One region of the Halomonas sp. ANAO-440 genome, then DNA from elsewhere that is predicted to be linked to it. Evidence: predicted binding sites of a transcription regulator. Region 1 holds the regulator's gene; each other region holds the start of a gene.
What was found. The regulator LexA, encoded in region 1, represses DNA repair genes until DNA is damaged. The targets are predictions, from matches to a motif close to TACTGTNTANNTANACAGTA.

Region 2: the regulator LexA is predicted to act here: its motif matches at 2,903-2,922, upstream of KZO25_RS15215 (LexA family protein).
Region 3: the regulator LexA is predicted to act here: its motif matches at 2,355-2,374, upstream of recA (recombinase RecA).
Region 4: the regulator LexA is predicted to act here: its motif matches at 2,308-2,327, upstream of recN (DNA repair protein RecN).

Annotation. Positions count from the first base shown of each region.
Region 1 is NZ_JAHXBV010000010.1:43,143-48,572, reverse strand. Features, by position in the region: gene nagZ (beta-N-acetylhexosaminidase) at 1-806, opposite strand, end outside; gene KZO25_RS09285 (L,D-transpeptidase) at 895-1,413, opposite strand; gene KZO25_RS09280 (TetR/AcrR family transcriptional regulator) at 1,415-2,080, opposite strand; gene lexA (transcriptional repressor LexA) at 2,275-2,919, shown strand; gene dinB (DNA polymerase IV) at 2,960-4,015, shown strand; gene KZO25_RS09265 (energy-coupling factor ABC transporter permease) at 4,103-4,774, opposite strand; gene purU (formyltetrahydrofolate deformylase) at 4,796-5,430, opposite strand, start outside.
Region 2 is NZ_JAHXBV010000021.1:100,874-106,303, forward strand. Features, by position in the region: gene KZO25_RS15200 (efflux RND transporter permease subunit) at 1-515, shown strand, start outside; gene KZO25_RS15205 (DUF3617 domain-containing protein) at 569-994, opposite strand; gene KZO25_RS15210 (putative bifunctional diguanylate cyclase/phosphodiesterase) at 1,111-2,760, opposite strand; gene KZO25_RS15215 (LexA family protein) at 2,939-3,379, shown strand; gene KZO25_RS15220 (Y-family DNA polymerase) at 3,382-4,662, shown strand; gene KZO25_RS15225 (EAL domain-containing protein) at 5,037-5,430, shown strand, end outside.
Region 3 is NZ_JAHXBV010000008.1:55,682-61,111, forward strand. Features, by position in the region: gene alaS (alanine--tRNA ligase) at 1-522, opposite strand, end outside; gene KZO25_RS07360 (regulatory protein RecX) at 701-1,171, opposite strand; gene recA (recombinase RecA) at 1,175-2,236, opposite strand; gene KZO25_RS07370 (CinA family protein) at 2,412-2,939, opposite strand; gene mutS (DNA mismatch repair protein MutS) at 3,095-5,430, shown strand, end outside.
Region 4 is NZ_JAHXBV010000037.1:37,720-43,149, forward strand. Features, by position in the region: gene fur (ferric iron uptake transcriptional regulator) at 1-416, shown strand, start outside; gene recN (DNA repair protein RecN) at 551-2,227, opposite strand; gene grpE (nucleotide exchange factor GrpE) at 2,482-3,111, shown strand; gene dnaK (molecular chaperone DnaK) at 3,233-5,167, shown strand; gene dnaJ (molecular chaperone DnaJ) at 5,274-5,430, shown strand, end outside.

The DNA of each region.
Region 1 (5,430 bases):
TGGGCACGCTCATAGGGGCCGCCGGCATATCCGGCCCCGGCCATGCCGAGGTCATCGGAGAAGATCGTGCCCTTGAAGCCGAGCGATTCACGCAGCAGCCCCAGCCAGCTGTTGGAGAAGCCGGCGGGACGGGCATCGAAGGCGCTGTAGATGACATGGGCAGGCATGACGCCGTCGAGCCGACAGGCCAGGTCGGCGAAGGGCACCAGGTCATGGCCGCGGATGACATCGATGGGCCTGTCGTCGACGGGCAGTTCCAGATGCGAATCGGCAGCGACGCCTCCGTGGCCGGGGAAATGCTTGCCGACGGCCGCCATGCCGGCTTCATGCAGGCCGGCGACGAAGGCTTCGGCCATGGCGGAAACCGCGAGCGGATCGCTGGAAAAGCTGCGGTCCCCGATCACACTGGAGATGCCACCGTCGACATCGAGTACCGGTGCAAAACTGAGGTCGAGTCCACAGGCGGCCATCTCCATGCCCAGGAGCCAACCGGTATCGAGGCACAGTCTCAGGGTGACTTCCGGTGCTGCAACATAGTCGCGGCCAATCCGTCCCATGGAGGGAATCCGGGTAACGCCTTGACGCAGACGTTGCACCCGCCCCCCTTCCTGGTCGACGGTCAACAGCAACTCAGGGCGCAACTGTCGTATGGTGTTACAGAGGGAGCGAACCTGGCGGGCATCCTCGATATTGCGAGAAAAGAGAATCACCCCGCCCACCTCGGGACGAAGCAGTAGCCTGCGCTCGTCGTCGCTCAGCTGCGTGCCTTCCAGATCCAGCATCACCGGGCCGAGGGTCTGCGTCATGATCGGATTCCTTGGGCTAGAAGGAGGCTGATTCTAGACCAAAGTTGGTCGAGGTGACAGCCATGCGCAAGGGCTTGATGCTCAGCCTTCAGTCATGCAGCCACACGGGCGTCCCGGGAGGGGCCAGGGAAAAGAGATGCAGCAGCGACGACGTGCTCAGGCGGATGCATCCATGGGAGCGCGGCACGCCCATTGGCTGGTCGGGTGGCGTGCCGTGAAAGTAGATATAGCGCCGCTGGCTGTCGACCTCGCCCCCGCGGTTGAACCCCCGCTCCAGCCCGCAGAGCCAGATGATGCGGGTGAGAATCCAGTCGCGATGGGGGTGTGCTTCGGCCAGTGCCGGGGAAAATCGCTCCCCGGTGGGCCGCCGACCTCTGAAGACCGTGCCCGTGGGCAGCCCATCACCGATGGCAGCTCGCACATAGTGCCACCCCAGCGGAGTGCAGCCGCTGCCCTCCTGCTGACCGGTTCCAGCCAGGGCGGTAGAGACGGCCCACTCTGCCTGAGGCCTTGATCCCTGCCAGTGGACCAGACACTGATTCGCGACATCGACTTCCAGCCAGGTGCCCGTTGCCGGTGGCAGCTCGGTCAGGCGCGGTGTCCGCATATCAGCTCGCCTCGGCCTTCGGCATGGGGGGTGGCGGAAGCGGTGCGTTCATGGCAGCCACCACCACCGGCCGCAAGCGGCGGATGAGGTCGCGCACGGAAACATGTTCCTGATAATCCTTTTCAGCGATATCACGCAGCGCATCCAGCCCTGAGAGGGTGAAGATCACGGTGCCAAGCACGAAGTGCAGGCGCCAGAAACGCTCGGAATCGGGCAGGTCGGGTGTTGCCAGCCGGACAAGGTCAGTGAAACGCGAGAACACGCTGCCGTACTCATCCTGAATGTAGCGTCGCAGATGCCCCTGGGCCTGGCTATAGGCAAGCCCCAGCAGCTTCATGAACACCTTGAGGCTGTGGCGTTCGCCAGGCACCTCAAGGACGGTACGCGCCATGGTTTCCAGCAGGACTTCCAGTGGAATGACGCCACCGGCATGCTGCGCTTCCAGCTCATCCAGGGCATGGTGGAAGCGCACGGTGAAAGGATCCAGATAGCGGGCGAACACCGCCTGAATCAGCGATTTCTTCGAGCCGAAATGGTAGTTCACAGCGGCCAGGTTGACTCGCGCCTTGCTGGTGATGGTCCTCAAGGAAGTTTCTGCAAAGCCACGTTCTGCGAACAGGACTTCGGCAGTATCGAGGATGCGTGTGACGGTGTCGGTTTGAGCCATTATCTTGATCCCGCTGGAAACGCGTGTTTAAAACATTACAAAAGTCTACGTGATTTCAGCGTTTCGCTCAAATTAATTGACAAGCATCTGTTTGAAACGTGCCATACCACTCGCTAGCCACAGGCCTTTTTACTGGATAGACTTCCATGCTGTATACTTGAACAATACTCAAGGCACCGCTACCCGGAGGTCGCATGTCACGCCCCCTCACCTCACGCCAGCAGAACGTCTACGACTTCATTGTCAAGACAATGAACGAGTTCGGCTACCCGCCGACCCGTGCCGAAATCGCCCGCGCCCTGGGCTTCCGTTCCCCCAACGCGGCCGAGGAGCACCTGCGGGCCCTGGAGCGCAAGGGCGTCATCCGGGTCATCCGTGGTACGTCCCGGGGTATTCGCCTGCCGGCGCAGGACGCCGAGCCGGTCGGGGGCGAACCTGCCGTGGAGGGCTTGCCGATCATTGGCGAGGTAGCAGCCGGCAGCCCTATCCTTGCCGCGGAGCACATCGATCGCTACTGCCCCCTGCCCCCTGAATTCTTCACTCCCCGTGCCGACTATCTGCTGAAGGTCCGCGGCCTCTCCATGAAAGATGCCGGCATCCTCGAGGGCGACCTGCTGGCTGTGCATCGCACGGATCGCGTTCGCGACGGTCAGATCGTCGTTGCCAGGCTCGAGGATGAAGTCACCGTCAAGCGCTTTCATCGCAATGGCCACCAGGTCATCCTCGAGGCCGAAAATGCCGATTTCGCACCTATCGAGGTGGATTTACGCCACCAACCCCTGGAAATAGAGGGCGTAGGCGTTGGCGTGATTCGCGGCGGCAGCGGCCAGGCGCTCTGATGAATTCGCTCACCCTCGGCTAGCTGTCGAACGGTTGCCCATGGATTCCGTTCGCAAGATTCTGCATGCCGACTGCGATTGCTTCTATGCCGCGGTGGAAATGCGCGACAACCCGGCGCTGCGCGAGATTCCGCTGGCCATCGGCGGCAGCGCCGAAGGTCGCGGCGTCATTGCCACATGCAACTACCCGGCTCGCCGCTATGGCATCCACTCCGCCATGCCCACGGCGCGAGCCTTGCGGCTGTGCCCGCAGCTAACCCTCCTCCACGGCGACTTCGACCGCTACCGCGAGGCATCGCGCCAGATTCAGGCTATTTTCCATGAGCTGACGCCGCTGGTTGAGCCTCTGTCCCTGGACGAGGCCTTTCTCGACGTCACCGCGGTAACGCGCTTTTCGGGCAGCGCCACCTGGATGGCACGCTGGCTGAAGGAGGAGTGTCAGCGACGTGTGGGCATTACCGTCTCGGTGGGTGCCGCACCGTCGAAATTCCTGGCAAAGATCGCCAGCGACTGGGAGAAGCCTGACGGCCTGACGGTGATTACCCCGGACCGGGTCGCTACCTTCATCAAGACTCTTCCGGTGACCAAGCTGAATGGCGTGGGTCCGGCTACCGCCAGGCGGCTGAAATCACTGGATATCGATACCTGTGACGATCTGCAACGCCTGCCCCAGGATCGATTGATCCACGAGTTCGGCAAGTTTGGTCATCGCTTGTTCGAGCTGGCGCGCGGTATCGACACCCGCCCGGTAAGGGTGGAGCGTGAACGCAAGTCGGTCAGCGTGGAGACCACTTTCGCAACAGACCTTCCCGGCTTGCCCGACTGTCACAGGGAGCTGGCAGCGCTGTGCGACAGGTTGGAATCCCGGCTGGCAAGGCATGGCCACCCGCCGCTGGCGGGGCTGTTCGTCAAGGTGCGCTTCGACGATTTCAGTCTGACGACCATGGAGGGGCGCGGCAGCACGCTCTGCAACCAAACCTTCAACGCCTTGCTGGCACAGGCCTGGGCGCGCAAGAAGCGGCCGGTACGCCTGCTGGGTGTCGGGGCAAGGCTGGTGCCGGAGGATGCCAGGCGACAGCTGACGCTTCCTCTGTAGCACCCACCCCATGCCACCTGCCCTACAAGATATGCCCCCGGTCTACAGCACTCTCACCAGAGGGCCGTCAGGTAGCGAAACCCTGCCCTACTTGGTGTCGATATAGCGATGATCATTGAAAGTGGCCACCCAGCCGGGATGGTAGACCATCAGGATGCTGAGCAGCATGCCGGTCAGGAACGCCTCGGAGGGCATCAGCAGGGGTAGAAAGAGCGCGTATTCCTGCGCCAGGTAGATCGCTTCCGGATCGGTCGCGCCCAGCATGACCAGCCCCAGGCCGGTGAGCCCTGTGCCGAGCGTGGCCAGCGCTGCGCCGAAGAAGCCGCAGAGAAAGAGAAAGACCATCAGATTGTCCGGCAGGCGGCGATCCACCAGGCGCCACACCAGCACGGTGATACCAACGGGTATCACACCGGTAATCAGAACGTTGACACCCAATAGCGGCCAGGCAGCCTTGCCGAGCAGGACCAGGGCCAGGTTGGCGAGCAGGTTGGTGACCAGCGCCAGGGGCGCCTTGAAGATCAGCGTCAGCAGCGCCGTGAACATCAGGTGCAGGGTCAGCCAGTCCACGGCCTGGGCGCGCAGCTGCCACAGCAGCACTACGGCGACGGTTGCCGCCAGCCAGCGGTGCTGTAGCGCCCTGTCTGCGATCAGGGTTTCCCAGGGCCTCTGTGCCAGGACAAGGCCGACGACACCCAGGGACAACACGCCGCAGGCGATCAGCAGCCAGGGAGCCAGCATGGGCTCGGAAAACGACATGTCCGCCTCCAGCGTTAAAGCTCAGGCAAAAACGACCGTCTTGTTGCCGTGGATGAGCACTCGATCCTCCAGGTGCCAGCGCAGCCCCCGTGCCAGAACGGCTTTCTCCACATCGCGGCCGAATCGAACCAGATCCCCGGGAGTATGACAGTGACTGACCCGATGGATATCCTGTTCGATGATGGGGCCCGCATCCAGTTCCTCAGTCACATAGTGGCAGGTGGCACCGATCAGCTTGACCCCCCTGTCGTGGGCCTGGTGATAAGGGCGCGCACCGACAAAGGATGGCAGGAAGCTGTGATGGATATTGATAACCCGCCCGGCGTATCGCCGGCAAAGGCCGGGTGGCAGGATCTGCATGTAGCGCGCCAACACTACTGTGTCGGCATCCAGTGCCTCCACCTGGGCCTCTATTTCGGCAAACGCAGCAGCCTTGTCGGCGGCATCCACAGGCACATGGAAATAGGGCAGCCCATGCCACTCGACCATGCCCCGCATGTCCGGATGGTTAGAGATCACACCGACAATATCACCCTCCATTTCCCCCGCGGTCCAGCGATAGAGCAGATCCACCAGGCAGTGTGATTCCCGGGAGACCATGACCACCACACGCTGGCGTCGCCGCGTATCGCGCAGTGCCCACTCCATCTCGAACT
Region 2 (5,430 bases), on a different contig from region 1:
CCTTCGTGATCATGCTTACGGTGCCTTTGGCCATGAGCGGCGCCATGCTGGGGCTGTTCGTCACCGGCCAGTCGCTCAACATCTACAGCCAGGTAGGCCTGGTGATGCTGATTGGCCTGGCGGCCAAGAACGGTATCCTGATCGTGGAGTTCGCCAACCAGCTGCGCGACGAAGGCCTGGCCTTCCGCGACGCCCTGCTCGACGCCGCGGTGACGCGCCTGCGCCCGATCCTGATGACGGCGGTGACCACCATGGCCGGCTCGATCCCGCTGATCGTTTCCAGCGGCGCCGGCGCCGAGTCGCGCATGGTGATCGGCACGGTGATTCTCTCCGGCGTCGCCGCCGCCACCCTGTTCACGCTGTTCGTGGTGCCGGTGGCCTACGACCTGCTGGCTCGCCACACCGGCTCCCCCGGCGATGTGAAACGCCGCCTGGAAGCGGAGATGAGCGTCGGCCCGGCCGCCCGAAGCGATGGAACCCACCATCAGGACGGCACCGACAGTCAGAAGGCATGAACGACGAAGGCCACCCAGAGGTGGCCTTCGTGTATGCCGCTGCTGGCGATCGTTCAGCAGTCGCCGAGGCGCTCGCCTTCGATCGTCGTGTTCATGGTCATCTCACCCATCGGCGAGTCGGTCTGGATATTGACGCTGCCTTCGACGCGCTCGCCCAGGAAATCCATCCGGCCGTCGATATCGGCCTGGCCACCATCGGCGTGGCACACCATCTTGTAATCGACACCGTCAGCGGAGACGTTGTGCTCCAGCAGCTCACACCCCTCTTCCACTTCCAGGAACTGGAAGTCGGCATCGTCGAGGTCGCCCTGCACGATGCACTCCTGATGGCTCTCGGTCTGGTCGGGGATCGGCATATCGCCTTCGACCGATGTGGTACTGGTGAACTGCCACTGGCCGGGTACGATATTGGGCGATTCTGCCACGGCGGTCAGCGGCAACATCAGCACGGTAGCGGCAAGCAAGGAACGAAAGGGCATGAAGACTCTCCAGTGGTTTAGTGAAGGGCGGAAGAAGACAGGCCGCCGGTAATATCTGATACGTGATACAGCTTACCCTAGACAAGGAGCCGGTGGGAAAACCCAGCGCGGCCCTATCACGTACCATGGGTACAGGAGACCTGGCCCACCTGCAGCTCCGCCACCGGCTGCGGCCTGCCGAAGAGATAGCCCTGGAAGGCTTTGCAACCGTTTGCCAGAAGCCACTGGTGCTGCGCCTCGGTCTCTACCCCTTCTGCGGTCACGTCAAGCCCAAGGCTAGCCGCCAGGGTGATGGTGGCCTGGACAATCGCGGCATCCACCGGGTCGTCAAGCACGCCGTCGACGAAAGCCTGGTCGATCTTCAATTCATCCAGTGGCAACCGCTTGAGATAGTTCAGCGAAGAGTAACCCGTACCGAAGTCATCCAGGGCAAAGCGGATGCCGATCTGATTGAGCCGCAGCATGATTTCGCGTACCCGCTGGTGATCATCCATCAGCAGGCTCTCGGTCACCTCCAGCGTCAGTCGACAAGGATTGGCAGCCGTTTCTTTCAGTATTTGCTGGACTCTCACCACGAAATCCGGCTGATGGAATTGCACGGAGCTGACGTTGACGGCAATGCTCAAACTCTCCCGCTCCGGCTCCTGTGCCCAAACGACAAGCTGCCGGCAGGCGGTTTCGAGGACCCAGTACCCGATCGGTAGAATCATTCGATTCTTTTCCGCCAAGGGAATGAACATGCCGGGCGATACCATGCCACGCTGCGGATGCTCCCAGCGAATCAACGCCTCGACCCCGGTGACACGTGAAAGGGAGTCCACCTGCACCTGGTAGTGAAGGCGAAACTCATCCCGAGCGAGGGCCAGGTGCAGATCGGCTTCCAACTGGACACGTGCCATCACCGTGGCCTGCATGGCGGAATTGAAGAAGCGCAGGGTATTGCCTCCCGCCCCCTTGGCCTGTTGCAACGCCATGTCGGCCTGTTGCATGGCGCTCTCCACGCTGGTCTCGCCGTCGGCGAACAGCGTGACGCCGATGCTGCCGGTAATCGGCAGGGTCAGCGCCTGCTCCTGATCCTGCTGGGCTTCCTGAATGCGGGCCAACAGCTTTTCCGCCACAAGCTCGGCAGCATGAGCCGCCTGCTCCTGATCGGGATCCAGGTCGTGAATCAGCAGAACGAATTCATCGCCCCCCAGCCGCGCCAGGGTGTCGCTCTCTCGTACCGCACGCGAAAGGTGGTCGGCAACGTGACGCAGGAGATGATCGCCCTGCGAGAGCCCCTGAGTGTCATTGACCAGTTTGAAATTATCCAGGTCAATGAACATCAGTGCCGCATAGCGATCCGTGCGCCGGGACCCCTTGACCACCATTTCCAGACGATCGAGCATCAGGCGCCGATTGGGCAGGCCGGTCAGCGGATCATAGAAGGTCAGGCGATAGTTGCTTTCCTGGATCGCATGGCACTCGGTGATATCGGTGGCTACACCACACGGCAAATAATCCCTGCCATCTGAATCGTTGGCCAGTTTCACCTTGTCGGCCGGCGAGTGAGCGGCCCTTCGGGAACCCACGCGCCGGCCCCACCAGGCGCCGCACGCTGCCGCCAACGCCAGGCCTACAAGGGCGACGATGGCAAGCACCGCCCAACTGGAGGCAGGCACCAACGCTGCCCCCTCCACGCTGCCTGCCGCTGTCGACGACAGCCCAGCCAGCATCCCTGCGAGCGCGTACCGTCGAACGATCGACAGCAAGCCAGTCAATGACATTACGTCACCATTTTAAGTTTATAACACTATGTATAGCAGAAAAATCTGAAATGACCGACAGATAACCGACTGATGCCATGTACGAATCTGCACCAACCTCCATTAGTCATCGCCTGTTGCCTGTGACCGTGCCCAGCGAGGATACTGTATATAATGACAGCATTCGCGAGACCAACTCATGTCACACGATACGATCCTTTCTGCACACCCTGCACCGCCCTCCCTTGCGCTGCCCTACCCGCTTGCCCTGGGCCGCGCCGGCCTCGCCGGTTTTCCCAGCCCGGCCCAGGACTACGAGGGCCGCACGCTCGACCTCAACGAGCGCCTGGTGAAACGCCCCTCGGCCACATTTTTCATGACCGTCACCGGTGACAGCATGATGCGCCTGGGCATCCACGAAGGCGACCTGCTCTTGGTCGATCGCTCCATCGATCCCCGGCCCGGCCATATCCTGGTGGCCATGGTCGACGGCGAGATCACCGTGAAGCGGTACGAGCTGCTCGACAACCGGCCGCATCTCTGCTCGGGCAATACACGCTATGCCCCGATCTCCCTTGAGAACCTCGACTGCCAGGTATGGGGCGTGGTGCGCGCCGTCATCCACGAGTATCCGGTATGAGCATGATCGGCCTGGTGGACTGCAACAGCTTCTACGTCAGCTGCGAGCGTGTGTTCCAGCCACGGCTGGATGGCCAGGCCGTCGGTGTGCTCTCCAACAACGACGGCTGCCTCATCGCCCGCTCCAACGAGATCAAGGCTCTCGGCATCGCGATGGGCACGCCCGCCTTCAAGCTCCAGCACCTGGTGCGCCAGGGCCGGATTCACCTGCTCTCGAGCAATTACGAACTCTACGGCGACATGAGCCAACGGGTTCAGAGCGTGCTTGAGGAGTACGCGCCCAACGTCGAGCCCTACTCCATCGACGAGATGTTCCTACGCTTCGACGGCTTCGAGCCGACGCAACTGCTTGACCATGCCCGGCAATTGCACCATAAGGTGCGACAGTACACCGGCATCCCCGTATCGGTGGGCATTGCCCCCACCCGCACCCTGGCGAAGCTGGCCAACCGCGCGGCGAAGAAAATCCCGGCCTACGGCGGCGTCTGCGTGCTCCAGGCCGAGAGCACGGAAACCCGCGCCCTGCTGAAGCGCCTCGAGCTGGGCAAGTTCTGGGGCGTGGGCCGACGGCTGGCCGAGCGCCTCGCCATGCTGGGCATACACACCGGCTGGGACCTCGCCCAGGCTGACCCCAAGCGCATCCGCCGACAGTTCAGCGTTACCGTCGAGCGCACCGCCCTGGAGCTGCGCGGCATCCCCTGCATCGAGATGAATGACTTCCATGAGCCCCGCCAGCGCATCATGACCAGCCGGTCGTTCGGCAAACTGACCGACAGTCTGGACGAGATACGCGAAGCGATCCGTCAGCACGGCCAGCGTAGCGCCGAGAAGCTGCGCAGACAGGGCAGCCTCGCCCGTGCGGTACTGGTGTTCCTCAAGACCAACCCGTTTCGTGACGACCTGCCCCAGTATTCGCCCAGCCTGGCCGTCGAGCTGCCCCGCCCCACCGACGACAGCCGCAACATTCTTGACGCCGCCGGTACCGCCCTGCAGCGCATCTACCGCAAGGGCTACCGGTACCAGAAAGGGGGCGTGATGCTGCTCGACCTCATCGACGCCGATCGGCAGCAGCTCTCGCTGCTCGACACGCCACAGAGTGACGCCGACCGGCAGCGTAGCCAGAAGCTGATGGGCGTGATGGATGAACTCAATCAACGCATGGGCCGCGGGACCGTGAAGCTCGGCACGCCCAGCCCAGGCGCTGCCTGGCACCTGCGCTGCGACAACCTCACCCAGCGCTATTCGACGCGCTGGGAAGAGCTTCCCGCGGCAAGAGCCACATAACAAGAAGCCCGGCCGTGAGGCCGGGCTAAATCTTCGCTTCCTTTCCACTGCCTCAAGCATCCTGCCTGAGCATCCCTTGGTGCGTGAGTCTCCCTGACTCGGCCTTCCCTGTAGAGCCTCCTTGCCCGATGCGCTCACTATGACAGCTACGAAGGGAGATCACTATTACCCGGGGATACCATTTCTGTAAGAGATTACCGACACGTGCTGTAAGCAAATGCGCTCGCACCGGACCGGAATGAATGGACAAGCTACGCACCCGAGGCCACGGTGATGGGTATCTGGAAATCCCGGGGCATTCACCTTGCACTTCTGGAGATGCAATGACTCTTTTTGCCCCTCAGTAATACGAGAGCGCTGCCGATGAATACTGCATGACGATATTTACCCATCTCATGATCGACCCCCATGCCCTGGGGGCCATTCAGGGCGTGCATTACGCTCCCCTCGTGCTCGTTTCATGGGCTGTCGCGCTGGCAGCCGCCTATACCGGACTGGACATTATCAATCTCGTCGGCACGCTCAAGCGAGCAGGTTGGCGCTGGCTCTGGCTGATTGCCGGAGCCAGCGTAATGGGCCTTGGGGTATGGAGCATGCATTTCACTGGCATGCATGCCTATCAGCTTGATTTTACCGTCACCCATGCACCAGCCCTGACCGTGCTGTCCATTATTCCCGCCATGCTGGGGAGCCTGGCGGTCATGCTGGTACTGTCCCGGCAGAAAATCCCGCCCCACCGCACCTCGCTGCTGGCCGGGGCCGGCCTGG
Region 3 (5,430 bases), on a different contig from region 1:
GAAGATCTCCGAGCTGGGACCGCAGGGCCCCGTATCGCCCATCTGCCAGAAGTTGTCCTCGTCGAGCTTGGAAAAGCGCGCCGGGTCGATGCCCATCTCCTCCTTCCAGATCTGCTCGGCTTCATCATCGCTGACATGGACCGTGACCCACAGCTTCTCCTTGGGCAGCCCCAGCGTCTCGGTCAAGAAGGTCCAGGCGAAGCGGATCGCATCGCGCTTGAAGTAGTCGCCGAAGCTGAAGTTGCCCAGCATCTCGAAGAAGGTGTGGTGGCGCGCGGTGTAGCCGACGTTGTCGAGATCGTTGTGCTTGCCGCCGGCGCGCACGCAGCGCTGGGAAGATGCGGCCCGCACATAGGGACGCGGGTCGCGCCCCAGGAAGACATCCTTGAATGGCACCATGCCGGCATTGGTGAACAGCAGGGTCGGGTCTGTGCCCGGCACCAGGGAGCTCGACGGCACGACGGTATGTCCGTGCTCCTCGAAGTAACTCAGAAAGGCCTGTCTGATGTCTGCGCTTTTCATGGAATATCCGTGGCGATGAGCATGATGACCCGACGGGCGGGAAAGCGGGTGCGGCCGTCGAAAAAAGGCCGCTGCAGGGGCGCCGTGGCGCGCCGAAGCGCCACCCGGGGCGTTCGCAAAGGGGGGTATTATAGCGTAGTTGTCAAGCGACTGAAGAGTGCGAGCCGAAGCGGCCGTTTCAATGGCAGTTCCAGGCATGGGAAAGGGCGTGACGCAGATGCTCGAAATCGAACCCTCGGCTGGCCAGGAAGCGCTCCCGCCGCGCGCGCTCGCGGGGCGAGTCGCCGGGACCGTCGAAGCGCCGGGCCAGAGAATCACAGGCCAGCGCAAACCAGTCGGTCTCCGCCTCGGCAAAAGCGGCCTCCAGGGTGGCGCGGTCGATACCGCGCCGGGAAAGCTCGCCACGAATCTTCAGCGGGCCCTGGCCCCGGGCCACCCGCGAGCGCAGAAAGCTCTCGGCAAAACGGCTATCCGACTGCAGTCCCTGCTCGGCCAGGGCGTCCAGGCAGTCCCCAATGGCGGCCGAGTCGTGGCCCTTCGCGACCAGCCGCTCCGCCAGCTCGGCGCGAGAATACTCGCGCCGAGCCAGCAGGCGAATGGCATCCTCCCTGGGGGAGGTCTCGCGATCGCTCGCCGGCTGGCCCAGCATGGCTTAGAGCAGGCTGCCTTCGTCGGCGTCATCGGCCAGCTCGGCGGTGGCCTCCTTCTCCCGGGGCTCTACCGTCGCCAGCAGCTGGCCACGGATCTGGCTTTCGATTTCCTCCATCACCGCCGGGTTGTCCTCGAGGAACTGGGCGGCATTGGCCTTGCCCTGGCCGATCTTGTTGCCCTTGTAGCTGTACCAGGCGCCGGCCTTGTCGACCAGGTTGCACTGCACGCCCAGGTCGACCACCTCGCCGGCATGGTAGATGCCCTTGCCGTAGAGGATCTGGAACTCGGCCTGGCGGAACGGCGGCGCCACCTTGTTCTTGACCACCTTGACCCGGGTCTCGTTGCCGGTCACCTCGTCGCCCGACTTGACCGAGCCGGTACGGCGAATGTCCAGGCGCACGCTGGCGTAGAACTTGAGTGCGTTGCCGCCGGTGGTGGTTTCCGGCGAGCCGAACATCACGCCGATCTTCATGCGGATCTGGTTGATGAAGATCACCATGCAGTTGGCGTTCTTGATGTTGCCGGTGATCTTGCGCAGCGCCTGGGACATCAGGCGCGCCTGCAGGCCGACGTGGGAGTCGCCCATCTCGCCCTCGATCTCGGCCCGCGGGGTCAGGGCGGCCACGGAATCGATGACGATCACGTCGACGCCGCCGGAGCGCACCAGCATGTCGCATATCTCCAGCGCCTGCTCACCGGTATCGGGCTGCGAGACCAGCAGGTCGTCGAGGTTGACGCCGAGCTTCTCGGCATAGCTGGGGTCGAGCGCGTGCTCGGCATCGATGAAGGCGCAGGTCTTGCCCTGCTTCTGGGCCTGGGCGATCACCGAGAGGGTCAGGGTGGTCTTGCCCGAGGACTCCGGCCCGAAGATCTCGACGACCCGCCCCAGCGGCAGACCACCGATGCCCAGGGCGATATCCAGGCCCAGGGAGCCAGTCGACACCGAGGGCATGATCACCCGGGGCGTATCGCCCAGCCGCATCACGGTGCCCTTGCCGAACTGGCGCTCGATCTGGGAAAGGGCGGCATTCAATGCCTTCGAACGGTTGTCTTCCTGTGCCATGTGGCGCTCCTCGTAGAACTCGTCGGCAGAAATTCGGTTGCTGGGCTTACGGCGCAAGGTGCCGTTCGCTTGCCAAACAATCGGAATGGCGGACGAAACCGATAAGGGGTCGCCCGGACACTGTATGGTTGGACAGTAGTATGGCGAAAAAATCGCCCCACGCCAAGCGTGGCGCCTACGTGTCCTTGGCGTGATTGGCCTCGATATGACGGATCAGGCCGACGATGGCATCGCGCACCGCGCGCTCGCGTACCGCCCGGCGGTCCCCGGGGTAGTGCAACTGCTCGGCCTGCTGCCCCTCGGCATTGCCCCAGGCCAGCCACACGGTGCCCACCGGCTTGTCCGGCGAACCACCTCCCGGGCCGGCCACGCCGCTGATCGCCACGCCAAGCCTCGCGCCGCTCTCGCGGCAGGCACCAGCGACCATGGCCTCGACCACCTCGCGGCTCACCGCACCATGCTCGAGGATGGTCGCCTCCGGCACCCCTAACAGGCGAGTCTTGGCGGCGTTGGAGTAGGTCACGTAGCCGGTCTCGAAGTAGTCGGAGCTGCCGGCAACGGCGGTAATGGCGCTGGCAACGCCCCCGCCGGTGCAGGACTCGGCAGCGGTAACGCTCAAGCCATGTTCCCGGCAGCGGCGTCCCAGGCGCTCGGCAAGGGTGATCAGGTCGAGATTGGCCAGGCTGGCCGCACGATGAGCCATGGTATCGCTCCTTCAAGAGTGGTGGCCGGCCCCTGACGCCGGCCGCGCGCAGGGATAGACTTTTGCGTACAATAGCGCCTTTGTCTGCGATATGCAGGCCGTGGCACCATCGCCGCGTCAGAGATCCGGAACCGACCGCTCAGCACAGGACCACCATGTCACAGGCCAGCGCCCAGCATACGCCCATGATGACCCAATATCTCAGGATCAAGCGCGAGCATCCGGAGGTGCTGCTCTTCTACCGAATGGGCGATTTCTACGAGCTGTTCTTCGACGACGCCAAGCGCGCCGCGGCGCTGCTGGACATAACCCTGACCCAGCGCGGCCAGTCAGCGGGCAAGCCGATTCCCATGGCCGGGGTGCCCTACCATAGCGCCGAAGGCTACCTCGCCCGCCTGGTCAAGGCCGGCGAGTCGGTGGCCATCTGCGAGCAGTTCGGCGACTCGGCCACCAGCAAGGGTCCGGTCGAGCGCAAGGTGGTGCGAATCGTCACCCCCGGGACCCTCTACGACGAGGCGCTGCTCGATGCCCGCCGCGACAACCTGCTGGTGGCCGTACATCCGCTGGGTATCTGCTGGGGGCTGGCCTGGCTGGAACTCTCCAGCGGCCGCTTCAGCGTGCTCGAAGTGGAAGGCGAGAGCGAGATGCTGGCCGAGCTCCAGCGCCTCGACCCCGCCGAACTGCTGGTGCCGGAGAGCCTGACCCTGCCACCGGCCCTGGACGGGCGCCGCGGCCTGCGCCGCCAGAGCGACTGGCTGTTCGACCACGACGGTGCCACCCGCACCCTGTGCGACCAGTTCCAGTGCCAGGACCTGCGCGGCTTCGGCTGCGCCCATCTCGAGGCCGCCATCACCGCCGCCGGCGTGCTGATCGAATACGCCCGTGACACCCAGCGCTCGCGCCTGCCCCATGTCACCGCGCTGGGCGTGGAGAGCCGGGACGATGCCGTGGTGATCGATGCCGCCAGCCGGCGCAACCTGGAGATCGATACCAACCTCGGTGGCACAGCCGACAACACCCTGGCCAGCGTACTCGATACTTCCGCCACCGCCATGGGTTCGCGACTGCTCAAGCGCTGGCTCAACCGTCCGCTCCGCGACCGCGCCCTGGTCCAGAATCGCCAGGCGGCGGTCGCCCTGCTGCTCGACCAGGAGGCCTTCGTCACGCTGCGCGAGCTGCTCAAGGCCATCGGCGACGTGGAGCGCATCCTGGCCCGGGTGGCACTCTACAGCGCCCGGCCCCGGGATCTCGCCCGGCTGCGTGACGCCCTGCTCGCGCTCCCGGCACTGCAGCAGGAGCTCAGTGCCTTCAGCGATGGCACCGCGCTGGACGATCTTCAGCACCATATCCGCCCCTATCCCGAACTGGCCGACACCCTGAGCCGCGGCTTGATGGACAACCCGCCGGTGGTGATCCGTGATGGCGGCGTGATCCGCGACGGGTACGACGCCGAACTCGACGAGTACCGCGGCCTGGCCGAACACGCCGGCGACTACCTGATCAAGCTGGAACTCCGGGAGCGCGAGCGCACCGGCCTGCCCGGCCTCAAGGTGGGCTACAACCGGGTACACGGCTACTATATCGAGATCCCCCGCGCCCAGGCCCAGGACGCCCCGGTCGACTATGTCCGCCGCCAGACGCTGAAGAATGCCGAGCGCTTCATCATTCCCGAGCTCAAGGAGTTCGAGGACAAGGCGCTGTCGGCCAAGTCCCGCGCCCTGGCCCGGGAGAAGCTGCTCTACGAGAGCCTGCTCGATGCGCTCAATGCCGAGTTGGGCGCGCTGCAGGCCACCGGCCAGGCACTGGCGTCGCTGGATGTGCTGGCCACCTTTGCCGAGCGCGCCCAGGCGCTCGGCTTCGAGCGCCCACAGCTGCTCGACACCCCCGGCATCGAGATCCGCGGCGGCCGGCACCCGGTCGTGGAGCAGGTCAGCGACACCCCCTTCGTGCCCAACGACCTGATCATGGACGACAGCCGCAGGATGCTGGTCATCACCGGCCCCAACATGGGCGGCAAGTCCACCTACATGCGCCAGGCGGCCCTGATCACCCTGCTGGCCCATACCGGCAGCTTCATCCCCGCCGATGCGGCCCGCGTCGGCCCCGTGGACCGCATCTTCACCCGCATCGGCTCCAGCGACGATCTCGCCGGGGGGCGCTCGACCTTCATGGTGGAGATGACCGAGACCGCCAGCATCCTGCACAATGCCACCGAGCAGAGCCTGGTGCTGATGGACGAAATCGGGCGGGGCACCAGCACCTTCGACGGCCTGTCGCTGGCCTGGGCCAGCGCCGAGCACCTGACCCGGAGCCGGGCCTTCACGCTATTCGCCACCCACTACTTCGAGATGACCGCCCTGGCCGAGCAGGCCGAAGGGGTGGCCAATGTCCACCTCACCGCCGCCGAGCACAGGGACGGCATCGTCTTCATGCACCGGGTGGAAGACGGACCCGCCAGCCAGAGCTACGGCCTCCAGGTGGCCCAACTGGC
Region 4 (5,430 bases), on a different contig from region 1:
TGGCCGACCAGAACCATGAACTGCGCAAGGCGGGCCTCAAGGTCACCTTGCCCCGCGTGAAGATCCTGCAGATCCTCGAGAATGCCACAGGCCAACACCACCTGAGTGCCGAGGATGTGTACAAGTCACTGCTGGATGCTGGCGAAGACGTTGGTCTCGCCACCGTCTATCGTGTGCTGACCCAGTTCGAGTCGGCCGGCTTGGTGATTCGCCACAATTTCGACGGCGGCCATGCCGTGTTCGAGATTTCCCAGGAAGAGCACCATGACCATATGGTGTGCCTGGACAGCGGTGAAATCATCGAGTTCTTCGACGAGACCATCGAGCGTCGCCAGAAAGAGATCGCCGAAGAGCATGGCTTCGAGCTCGTCGATCACGCCCTGGTGCTCTACGTGCGCCCCCGCGGCTCTGTCTGATCCGTCGTAGCGCACCAGTGGTGTTCCAGACATAGCCGGGCCATTTGGCAGGCTTGACAGCGACCCCGCTCCGAAAGGTGCGGGGTCGCTGTCGTCTAGGCGGTGGATGGTGCTGGGAGCCTGGAAGGTGGCGCTCAGTGGTGTGCGTTCTGCTGGCTGCCGTCGAGCATCTCCCGGGCGTGGGCCAGGGTGCGGTCGGAGAGGTTGACCCCGCCCAGCATGCGCGCCAGTTCGGTGACCCGCCCGGCCTCGTCGAGTAGCGCCATGCGCGTCTGGGTGGTGTTGCGCTTCGCCTGCTTCTCGATATGCAGATGATGATGGGCCTGGGCTGCCACCTGGGGCAGGTGGGTCACCGTCATTACCTGCCCGCCGGTGCCGAGCCGTCGCAACAGCTGGCCGACGATCTCTGCGGTGGCGCCCGAGACACCGACATCCACCTCGTCGAAGACGAGGCTGGGAATGGTCGAGTGGCGTGCCGCCACCACCTGGATTGCCAGGCTGATGCGCGACAGCTCGCCGCCGGAAGCCACCTTGGAGAGCGGGCGAGGCGGTTGGCCTGGGTTGGCGCTGATCAGGAAGCGAACGCCCTCCAGGCCATCGGCGGCCGGCAGCTCGCGGGCTTCCACTTCAACCTCGAAGCGCGCCTTGCCCATGGCCAGGAAGGCCAATTGCTCCTGTACCGCCTTGCCGAACCGGGTGGCCGCCTTCTGCCGCGCCTCGCTGACGCTACGGGCCTGCTGGCGCCAGGTATCGCGCAGGGCCTCCACCTCCGCACGCAGCGCTTCCAGGTCGTGCTCTCCTCCCTCCAGGCCTTCCAGCTCCGCCTGCAGCCGCCGGTGCAGGCTGGGCAGCTCTTCGGGCATGATGTGATGCTTGCGAGCGATGCGATGGACTTCGCTCAGCCGCGACTCCACCCAGGCCAGCTGCTCCGGGTCCAGCTCGGTGGTATCCACGAAGCGGTGCAGCTCCCGTGCCGCCTCTTCGATCTGGATGCGAGCCTCGCCCAGCATGCTCAGCGCCTCGGCCAGCCCACCCTGGGAATGGCCCGGCAGCACGCCAAGGCGGCTGGTCGCCTGATGCAGCAGCGCAAGTGCGCCGCCGTCGTCGCTGTCGCAGCAATCGGCGGCGAACTGGGCCTCGCGAATCGTCTCCTCGGCATGGGCGAGCTGCTCCTGTTCGTGCTCCAGGGTCGCCAGCTCGTCGTCTCCCAGGGCCAGAGCGTCCAGCTCCTCGACCTGATAGCGCAGCAGCTGTCGCCGCGCCTGCACTTCGTCGCCGCTTTCGGCCAGACGCTTGAGCCGGCGGCGCGCGGCCTGCCAACTGCGGAAGGTTTCGGCCAGTTCGGCCACCGCCGTGCGCTGGCCGGCGAAGTCATCGAGTAGGCGCAGGTGGGTCTCCTCGCGAAGCAGCGCCTGATGGGCGTGCTGGCCGTGAATTTCCACCAGATGCTCGCCCAGCGCCTTGAGGTCGGCGATGGTTGCCGGCTGACCGTTGATCCATGCCTTGGAGCGGCCCGCAGCGGTCACCACGCGGCGCAGCAGGCAATCGTCTGCGGGCAGTTCGCGCTCCGTGAGCCAGGCGCGGGCGGCTGGCAGTGCAGCGATGTCGAAGCGGGCGCTGAGGTCGGCACGCTCGCAGCCATGGCGAATACTGCCGGCGTCGGCGCGCTCGCCCAGGCACAGGCCCAGGGCGCCGAGCAGGATCGACTTGCCGGCCCCGGTCTCACCGGTAATGGCGGTCATGCCACCGGCAAGCTCAAGGTCGAGGCGGTCAACGATGGCGTAGTCACGAATGGCAAGCTGAGTCAGCATCTTTCCTCCCGGCACCTTAGGCTCTCGCCAGCGCGTTGCGACAGCTGGTCTGAGCGGCAGGCTGGATATTCATACACCTTTATTGGGTTTTTATACAGTAGACCAGTCTCTCTCTCAATGCACATGTCAATTCCTTGGCCATTTATTCTTGAGTTTCTGGCCACGGCCCCCATATAGGCGGCAGATTGCGATGCTATCGCCAACCCGAATGCTGTTCGGCCCGCGGGGCCGATTCACCGTTTCAGGAGATGTTCATGGCTAAAGAACCCCAGACCCCGCTGGACGACGAGCTGGCAAGGCGCGAAGAGGAGGCCGAACCGCAGCCTGTAGAGGGCACGCTGGAAGATGAAGCCATCGAGGCGGCCGAGGAAGCCGAGGCCCTGGGCGAGCAGGCCGAAGTGGGCGACAACCCCGAGGCCGAGATGCTGGCCGCCCAGGTTGCGGAGCTCGAGGAGAGCCTGGCCGAGGCCAAGGACCAGGTGCTGCGCACGGCTGCCGAGGCGCAGAACGTGCGCCGGCGCGCCGAGCAGGAGGCCGAGAAGGCGCGCAAGTTTGCCCTCGAGAAATTCGTGAAGGAGCTGCTCCCGGTGGTCGACAGCCTGGAGAAGGCACTGGAGGCCATGGGTGATGATGCCAGCGAGGCCCACCGCGAGGGTGTGTCCATGACCTTGAAGATGCAGCACGACGTGCTGGGCAAGTTTGGCGTCGAGTCGGTTGACCCGCAGGGTGAGCCCTTCGACCCCCAGTACCACGAGGCCATGGCCATGGTGCCCAACCCCGAGCTCGAACCCAACAGCGTGATGGAAGTGATGCAGAAGGGCTACCTGCTCAATGGGCGCCTGGTGCGTCCGGCGATGGTGGTGGTCAGCAAGGCTGCCGGCTGAGTTTACACATCGGAATCGGGGGCAGGACTTGAAATAAGAGACTCTGCCCCCCAGATAGACGACAACCCCGCGGCAAGCGCCGCAGAGACGAATTCAAGCAACGACTTTTCGAGGATTTCCTATGGGACGCATCATCGGTATTGACCTGGGGACCACCAACTCCTGTGTGGCCGTGCTCGACGGCGACAGCGCCAAGGTGATCGAGAACGCCGAAGGTACTCGCACCACGCCTTCCATCATCGCCTACACCGATGATGGGGAGATCCTGGTGGGGCAGTCGGCCAAGCGCCAGGCGGTCACCAACCCCGAGAACACACTTTACGCCATCAAGCGCCTGATCGGCCGTCGCTTCAAGGACGATGTCGTCCAGAAAGACATCAAGATGGTGCCCTACGGCATCACCGAGGCCGACAACGGCGACGCCTGGGTGGAAGTGAAGGGCAAGAAGCTGGCACCGCCGCAGGTCAGCGCCGAAGTGCTGAAGAAAATGAAGAAGACAGCGGAAGACTACCTGGGTGAAGAAGTCACCGAGGCGGTCATTACCGTGCCGGCCTACTTCAACGACAGCCAGCGCCAGGCCACCAAGGATGCCGGCCGCATTGCCGGCCTCGAGGTCAAGCGCATCATCAACGAGCCCACGGCGGCGGCGCTGGCCTACGGCATGGACAAGGCGCGCGGGGACAAGACCATTGCGGTCTACGACCTGGGCGGCGGTACCTTCGATATCTCCATCATCGAAGTGGCCGATGTCGACGGCGAGACCCAGTTCGAGGTGCTGGCCACCAACGGCGACACCTTCCTGGGCGGCGAAGACTTCGACATGCACCTGATCAACTATCTGGTCGATCAGTTCAAGTCCGACAGCGGCATCGATCTCTCCGGCGACAACCTGGCCATGCAGCGCCTCAAGGAAGCCGCCGAGAAGGCCAAGATCGAGCTCTCCAGCGCCCAGCAGACCGACGTCAACCTGCCCTACATCACTGCCGACAACACCGGCCCGAAGCACCTCAACGTCAAGGTGACCCGGGCCAAGCTGGAGTCGCTGGTGGAGGATCTGGTCCAGCGCTCCCTGGGGCCGTGCAAGACCGCGCTCGCCGATGCAGGCCTGTCGGCCTCCGAGATCGACGACGTGATCCTGGTCGGCGGTCAGACCCGCATGCCGATGGTGCAGAAGAAGGTCGCTGACTTCTTCGGCAAGGAAGCCCGCAAGGACGTCAACCCTGACGAGGCCGTGGCCGTGGGTGCGGCAATCCAGGGCGGCGTGCTGGGCGGCGACGTCAAGGACGTGCTGCTGCTCGACGTCACCCCGCTGACGCTCGGCATCGAGACCCTGGGCGGCGTGATGACCCCGCTGATCGAGAAGAACACCACCATCCCGACCAAGAAGACCCAGACCTTCTCGACCGCGGATGACAACCAGACCGCCGTGACCATCCACGTGCTGCAGGGTGAGCGCAAGCAGGCGGGCGGCAACAAGTCGCTGGGCCGCTTCGACTTGGCCGACATTCCGCCGGCACCCCGTGGCGTGCCGCAGATCGAGGTCGCCTTCGACCTGGACGCCAACGGTATCCTCAACGTGTCCGCCAAGGACAAGGCCACCGGCAAGGAGCAGTCGATCGTGATCAAGGCCTCCAGCGGCCTGTCCGACGACGAGATCGAGCAGATGGTTCGCGATGCCGAGGCCCATGCCGACGAGGACAAGAAGTTCGAGGAGCTGGTGGCGCTGCGCAACCAGGCCGACGGCATGGTCCACGCCGCTCGCAAGACGGTGCAGGAAGCCGGCGAGCACGCCACCGACGAGGAAAAGCAGGCCATCGAGACGGCTGCCTCCGAGCTTGAAGAGGCGCTCAAGGGCGACGACAAGGACGACATCCAGGCCAAGCTGGACACCCTGACCGAAGCCTCCGGCAACCTGGCCCAGAAGATGTATGCCGCCCAGGCCGAGGCTGCTCAGCAGGGCGGTGGTGAAGAGGGCCAGGAGCCTGGCGCCAAGCAGGAAGATGACGTGGTCGACGCCGAATACGAAGAAGTCAACGACGACCAGAAGAAGCCGTAATCGTCGAGGGTATGCCACGGCCGGCGGCAGCGCGGGGGGATGACTCCCGCGTTGCCGTTTCCGCGGATCAGGCGATAACTGCCTAGACCAGGAGGCGCATGGACCCATGTCCAAACGCGATTATTACGAAGTGCTCGGCGTCGAGCGCGGGGCCGACACGAAAGACATCAAGAAGGCCTACCGGCGCCTGGCACAGAAATACCATCCGGACCGTAATCCGGATGACGAGAGTTCGGCCGAGCGGTTTCGAGAGGTCTCGGAAG